Linked DNA regions of Ancylobacter polymorphus. The protein of the gene in region 1 interacts with the protein of each later gene in a pairwise test. Links are inferred from orthologs where the notes say so. Each region holds a gene or a part of one and is shown on either strand. Other genes may lie near its edges.

Region 1 (3,297 bases):
TCCGCGGCGACGATCATCTGACCAATGCTGCGCGCCAGACGCAGATCTACCATGCGCTGGGCTGGGAGGTGCCGAAGATGGCCCATATCCCGCTGATCCATGGACCGGACGGGGCAAAGCTCTCCAAGCGCCATGGCGCGCTGGGCGTCGATGCCTACCGGGCGATGGGCTACCTGCCGGCCGCTTTGCGCAACTATCTCGTCCGCCTCGGCTGGAGCCATGGCGACCAGGAGATTTTCTCCACCGAGGAGATGGCGCAGCTGTTCGATCTCGACCGCGTCGGCCGCTCGGCGGCGCGTTTCGACTTCGCCAAGCTGGAAAACATCAACGGCCTCTATATCCGCTCCACGCCCGATGCCGAACTGCTCGCGGCCATCGACACGCTGCTGCCGCATATTCCTGAGGGCGCCACCATTGCCGCCGCGCTCACGCCCGAGCGCCGCGCGCAGCTGCTCGCCGCCATGCCGGGACTGAAGGAGCGCGCCAAGACGCTGATCGAACTCATTGAAAGCGCCGCCTATATCTGGCGCGCCCGCCCGTTGCCGCTGGAAGAAAAGGCGCAGGCGCTGCTGACCGAGGAGGCACGCCGCCTGCTGGCGGCCGCGTCCGTACAGCTCGCGGCGGTGGCGAATTGGAACGCGGCGGAGACCGAGGCGGCGGTGCGTGCGGTGGCGGAAGCGCAGGGCGTCAAGCTCGGCATGCTGGCGCAGCCGCTGCGCGCGGCAGTGACCGGCAAGACCACCTCGCCCGGCATTTTCGACGTGCTGGCCGTGCTCGGCCGCGAGGAGTCGCTGGCCCGGATCGGCGACCAGACCGGCGCGGTCGCGCAGGCGTAAGAAACCGTTCTAGCACATGGCGGAAGCGCGGATGCAATGGTTTCGCGCCCGCCCGGCGGCCGCATTGCGGCAGCGTTTTCGCTGCGCTTGCGAGGGCGGATCGAAACCGCTACGACTTTGATCATGGGCCGCAGCGAGACACCCCCCGTCTCCTACGCACAGCGCCAAACGGCAGGCGCGGCCCCTCGCCAAGACGCGATCCGTTTCAGATCCGTTCGTTCCTAGGTTCAGGGAGACCCGCATGGACGCCAGCCAAAGCAACGCGCCAAAATCCGCCACGCTCACCATTGGCGATGAAAGCTGGGAGCTGCCGATCCTGAACGGGACGATCGGTCCTGACGTGATCGATATCGCCAAGCTCTACGCGCAGACCGGCAAGTTCACCTACGATCCCGGCTTCACCTCCACCGCCTCCTGCGAAAGCCAGATCACCTATATCGATGGCGACGAGGGCATCCTGCTCTATCGCGGCTACCCCATCGAACAGCTGGCCGAAAGCGACTTCCTCGAAACCTGCTACCTGCTTCTCTACGGGGAGCTGCCGACCGCCGCCCAGAAGGCGGATTTCGACTACCGCGTCACGCGCCACACGATGGTGCATGAGCAGATGAGCCGGTTCTTCCACGGCTTCCGTCGCGACGCGCATCCCATGTCCGTGCTGGTGGCCTCGGTCGGCGCGCTGTCCGCCTTCTACCATGACAGCACCGACATTTCCGATCCGCAGCAGCGCATGATCGCCTCGATCCGAATGATCGCGAAGATCCCGACGCTGGCGGCCATGGCCTACAAGTACTCGATCGGCCAGCCCTTCGTGTACCCCAAGAACGATCTCGACTACGCCTCGAACTTCCTGCGCATGTGCTTCTCGGTTCCCTGCGAGGAGTACAAGGTCAACCCGATCCTCTCGCGCGCGATCGACCGCATCTTCATCCTGCACGCCGACCACGAGCAGAACGCCTCGACCTCGACCGTGCGTCTCGCCGGCTCGTCGGGCGCCAACCCCTTCGCCTGCATCGCCGCCGGCATTGCCTGCCTGTGGGGCCCCGCCCATGGCGGCGCCAATGAGGCGGCGCTGAAGATGCTGGGCGAGATCGGCTCGGTGGACCGTATCCCCGAGTTCATCAACCGCGCCAAGGACAAGAACGACCCGTTCCGCCTTATGGGCTTCGGCCATCGCGTCTACAAGAACTACGATCCGCGCGCCAAGATCATGCAGCGCACCTGCCATGAGGTGCTCGGCGAACTCGGCATCAAGGACGACCCGCTGCTCGACATCGCCGTGGAACTGGAGCGCATCGCGCTGCAGGACGACTACTTCGTCGAGCGCAAGCTCTACCCGAATATCGACTTCTACTCGGGCATCACCCTGCGCGCCCTCGGCTTCCCCACCTCCATGTTCACCGTGCTGTTCGCCCTCGCCCGCACCGTGGGCTGGATCGGCCAGTGGAAGGAAATGATCGAGGACCCGAGCCAGCGCATCGGCCGGCCGCGCCAGCTCTACACCGGTGCCACCCAGCGCGACTACGTGCCGATCGCCCGCCGCAAGTGACGGCAGTGCCACGGCACTGAGACGACCGACGAAAACCCCGCCCTCCGGACCGGAAGGCGGGGTTTTTCATGGCCGAGCATCATCCTGGTCAGGCAACGCCACGTCGCTGCGCCAGAGTCTCCAGCACCGCCCGCGCCGCGCGCCGGCTCGGCGGTTCACCCCCCTCGCCCATGACAGCGTCAAGCCGCGCAAAGGCGGCAAGCTGCGCCTCGCGCTCCGGCCCACCGACGATCAGCCGCGCCAGCTGCGCCGCCATGGCGGGCGGGTCGATATGCCATTGCAGATATTCCGGCATAGCCGGCTCATCGAGTATGAGATTGGGCAGGATCGCCGTCTTCACCCGGATGATGAAGGGCGCGATACGCCCTTCCAGCCATGGCACGCGATAGGCGGCGACGGTCGGCACGCCGGCTAGGGCGAGCTCCAGCGTCACCGTGCCGGACGCCGCCAGCGCCGCGCGGGCAATACGGAAGGCGGCGCGCTTCTCCTCATCGCTGACAATGATGCGTGGCTTCACCGCCCAGGAGGCCACCATCGCCTCGACCTGCGCCCGCCGGGCCGGCAAGGTCGGCAGCAGCAGCTCGACATCCGGCACCTCGGCCTTCAATCGCTCCAGCACCTCACCGAAGGTCGCACCGAGCCGCGCCAGTTCCGAGCGGCGGCTGCCGGGCAGCACCAGCAGCACGGGCGGGGACGCGGCGCGGCGGGCGGCCTCCGCCGTATCGGGCCGCAAGGTGGCGAGTTCACCGAGCAAGGGATGGCCGACATAAGTGGTCGGCGGCCCGCCGAGCGCGTGCATCGCCTCCGGCTCGAAGGGGAGCAGCGCCAGAACCCGATCGACATGCGGCGCCATGGCCCGCGCGCGCCCGGGTCGCCAGACCCAGACCGTCGGGGCGACATATTTGACGATCG
Region 2 (3,248 bases), 430 kb from region 1 along the record:
GAGCGGGCTTGGCACGGGCCTTGGCGGGGCGGTGAGCGGCGTCGGCGCGGTGGGACCGCAGCCCTCAAGGGGCGACGCGACCACCTCGGTCACCGGGCGCGCGCCGGTCGCGGCCAATGTGGTCGGCCTGCAGATCGAACTGCTCAAGCGCGGCCAGCGCCCGCTCGGCTTCGGCCGCAGCACCAGCGGCAACATCGCGGATGTGAACGCGAATGTTCTGGGCCGGCGCGGCGTCAATGCCGATGTTGCGGTCGGCACGTCGCGCCAGCGTCCGCTCGGCGTCGATGCGCGCGTCGGCGCGCTCGGCCCACGCGGGGTCAACGCCAATGCCGACGCGACGCTTGGTGACCGTCGGCCCGCCTCGCGGGGCCTCGCCGACGCCAATGTCGGGCTGAACGCGCTGGGGCCGCGCGGGCTGAACAGCACCAACCGCGCCACCCTCGGCGGCCGGCAGGCGGTGGATGTGGCAAGCCGCACCACGCTCGGCGGCCCGCGCGGCGTGCGCGCCAATGCGGATGTCGATGTCGGCGGCGAGACCACCTCGGCGGTGGGTGTCGATATCGGCATCGGCGGCGGTGGCCCCGGTGGTCCGGGCGGTCCCGGTGGGCCGGGTGGTCCGGGTGGTCCGGGCGGTCCCGGCGGCCCGGGCACGCCCGGCGGCCCCTCCGCCGGGGGCGGCGGCGCGGCGACGGGAGGCAATGCCAACCGTTCCGACATGGCCGCGAAGAAGACGCGCTGCACGGGCGTCCTCTCCGAGCCGCGCGCCTATGACGCCGGCATCGTCGCCCTGTGCCGCGACCTTATCGGCGGCTGATCGATGAACCGAGGGCCGTCCCGGAATCCGGGGCGGCCTTCGCCTTTCACAGGCCCGTCTCGACCGCCGTCGCCTTTCCATAGGGAACGTCTTCGCGCCGCCGCGATTGCAGAGGAGTATTCCGTGGCTCCTCCAATCCGGTTTCCCCCATGGCCCAGCTTCTCGTCCTTCTCAACGCCAATGCCGGCACGCTGCTGGACCGCGACGCGGAGGAGGTTCGGCGCCACATCGCCGATGCGCTCGATGGCGGGGGTCGCACCGTCGAGGTCCGCCTGCTGCGCGGCAAGGAACTGGTGAAGGCCATCCGCGCCTCCGGCAGCGGCGAGCATGACACCGTCATCGTCGGCGGTGGCGATGGCAGCGTCAGCCTGGCGGTGCAGAGCCTCGAAGGTTCCGGCAAGACGCTGGGCATCCTGCCGCTCGGCACGCTCAACCTCCTCGCCACCGATCTCGGCATGCCGCGCGACCTCGATGCGGCCTTAGCGGCGCTCAGCAACGCGCGGGTGGGCGAGATCGACCTGGCGACGCTGAACGGGCGCCGCTTCCACACCATTTCCGGCATGGGCTTCTTCAGCCAGATGGCCCGCGCCCGCGAAACCGCCCGGCGTTGGAAGCTCTGGCGCTTTTTCGCCGTCGCCATCGCCGCCGTCTTCGCCTTGCGCCGCAGCGGCCGTTTCGATCTCGATGTGACGGTGGACGGCACCGACCATCACTTCCAGGCCTTCGCCGCGCTCGCCTCGATCAACCGCTTCACCGGGCCGGGCTGGCGGCGCGGCCGGCTGGACGAAGGCGTGCTCGAACTGCATGTGGCGGAAGATCGCGGCGGGCTCGCCCTGCTGAAGGCCGGCGCCGACATGGTCACCGACAATTGGCGCGACAATCCCGGCATCATCAGCCTGACCGGCCGGGAAATCGTGCTGCGCCGCGCCAACCGCGCCCGCGTGTGGGTGTCCACCGACGGCGAACTCGGGCGGGAGGACATGCCGCTCACCTACCGGATCGTGCCGCGCGGGCTGAAAGTCCTCATCCCGCCGCCTGCCGATGGCGAGAGCGCCGTCGTCGGGGCCACTGAAGCGGCCACGACACGAGCCGAGGCGCTTCAGAGTGGCTCGATCTCATAGACCACCGTGACGCCGGCGCGCACCTGCGTCTCGCCGGCTTCCACCGGCACCGAATCCATCTTCTCCGCCCGCGCCGCCATCATCATCATGCGCGGCATGGGCTGCGGGCCGGCCTCGCTGTTGATCGACACCACGCGCACCAGCCGCACCCCGGCGGCGCCGGCGATGATCTCGGCCTGGTGGCGGGCATCCTTCACCGCCTCGGCGCGGGCCGCATCCTCCAGCTTGCCGGGCTCGGCGAGGTCGAAGGCGATACCGTTGATCTGGTTGGCGCCATTGGTCACCAGCTGGTCGAGCAGATCGCCGAGCTTGGCGAGGTCACGCAGCCGCACCGTGACGGAATTGGTCACCTGATAGGAGGCGATGCGCAGCGGATCGCCGTCCTTCTTCTGCGGCGCGTATTGCGGCTGCACCGAGAAACCGGAGGTCGAGACATCGCGCCCCTCGACACCGGCGGCCTTGATCGCGGCGATCATCGTCGCCACGGCGGCGGAATTGGCGTCGAGCGCCTCGCGCGCGGTCTTGCCCTCGCTCACCACGCCGGAGGTGAGCGTCGCTCGGTCGGGAACGGCGCTGGCCGTGCCTTCGCCTGACACCGCGAGCGTCGCCCGCCGGGCATTGGGCGCGAGATCCTGCGCGGCGAGCGGCGACAGGCTGGCGAACAGCGCGGCGGTGCCGAGAACGGCGGCGCAGGCGGTGGCGCGGAGGAGCTTCATGTCGTTTTCTTTCCTGAAACCGGCCGGGGCGGCGGATTTAAGCGCCCGCCCGCCCCCATGCCGGCAGACTGACGATGCGGCACGCCAGAGCACCCCGCGAAGGCGGCGGGAATGCGGCGGCGGGCGACGCCTTCCCCGGCGGGCCCCTGCCACGCGCCGGGCACGGCACCCCTCACGTCAGATGTCGGGGTGGACGGCCGGCGCAAGGCGGTTGGCGCCGACGCCACGCTTTGCTAGTTTCCCCCGCCCGCCGCGCCACCGCGCGCCGCCGGCCGGGCCTGTAGCTCAATGGTTAGAGCCGACCGCTCATAACGGTCTGGTTGCAGGTTCGAGTCCTGCCGGGCCCACCAAATCATTCAATAGGTTAGCGGGTCTGCGCAAAGATCCGGTCGGCGCCCCCCAACGAAACACCAAAGCGCGCCGCTCTTCGCTCAAACGCCTCGCCTCCCCCACCCGCCGCTTCCAATGCCGGCGGCAAAATGGCACTGTGCCGGCCTTCGCGTTGGGTCTACATCCTCGTCCATGCTCAAACTGTGCTTTCTTCTCATCGGTGCGCCCTCGTTCCGGGCCCGGTGGTATGTCATCGCGATTCTCGGC

Evidence for each region.
Region 2: the proteins of gltA (region 1) and K9D25_RS13045 interact in binary tests that used the Escherichia coli proteins (3 or more experiments, as listed by UniProt). The link is inferred for Ancylobacter polymorphus from one-to-one orthologs.

Annotation. Positions count from the first base shown.
Region 1 is NZ_CP083239.1:3,185,758-3,189,054, reverse strand. The notes cover bases 250-3,231. They hold gltA (citrate synthase), read left to right. Parts: upstream 250-1,077; coding sequence 1,078-2,385; downstream 2,386-3,231. Other genes in these bases: lpxB (lipid-A-disaccharide synthase), read right to left, coding at 2,474-3,231; gltX (glutamate--tRNA ligase), read left to right, coding at 250-836. Outside these bases: more of gltX, read left to right, coding at 1-249; more of lpxB, read right to left, coding at 3,232-3,297.
Region 2 is NZ_CP083239.1:2,756,805-2,760,052, reverse strand. The notes cover bases 17-2,949. They hold K9D25_RS13045 (diacylglycerol/lipid kinase family protein), read left to right. Parts: upstream 17-963; coding sequence 964-1,935; downstream 1,936-2,949. Other genes in these bases: K9D25_RS13040 (SIMPL domain-containing protein), read right to left, coding at 1,914-2,651; K9D25_RS13050 (hypothetical protein), read left to right, coding at 17-814. Outside these bases: more of K9D25_RS13050, read left to right, coding at 1-16. UniProt on the Escherichia coli protein: In vitro phosphorylates phosphatidylglycerol but not diacylglycerol; the in vivo substrate is unknown.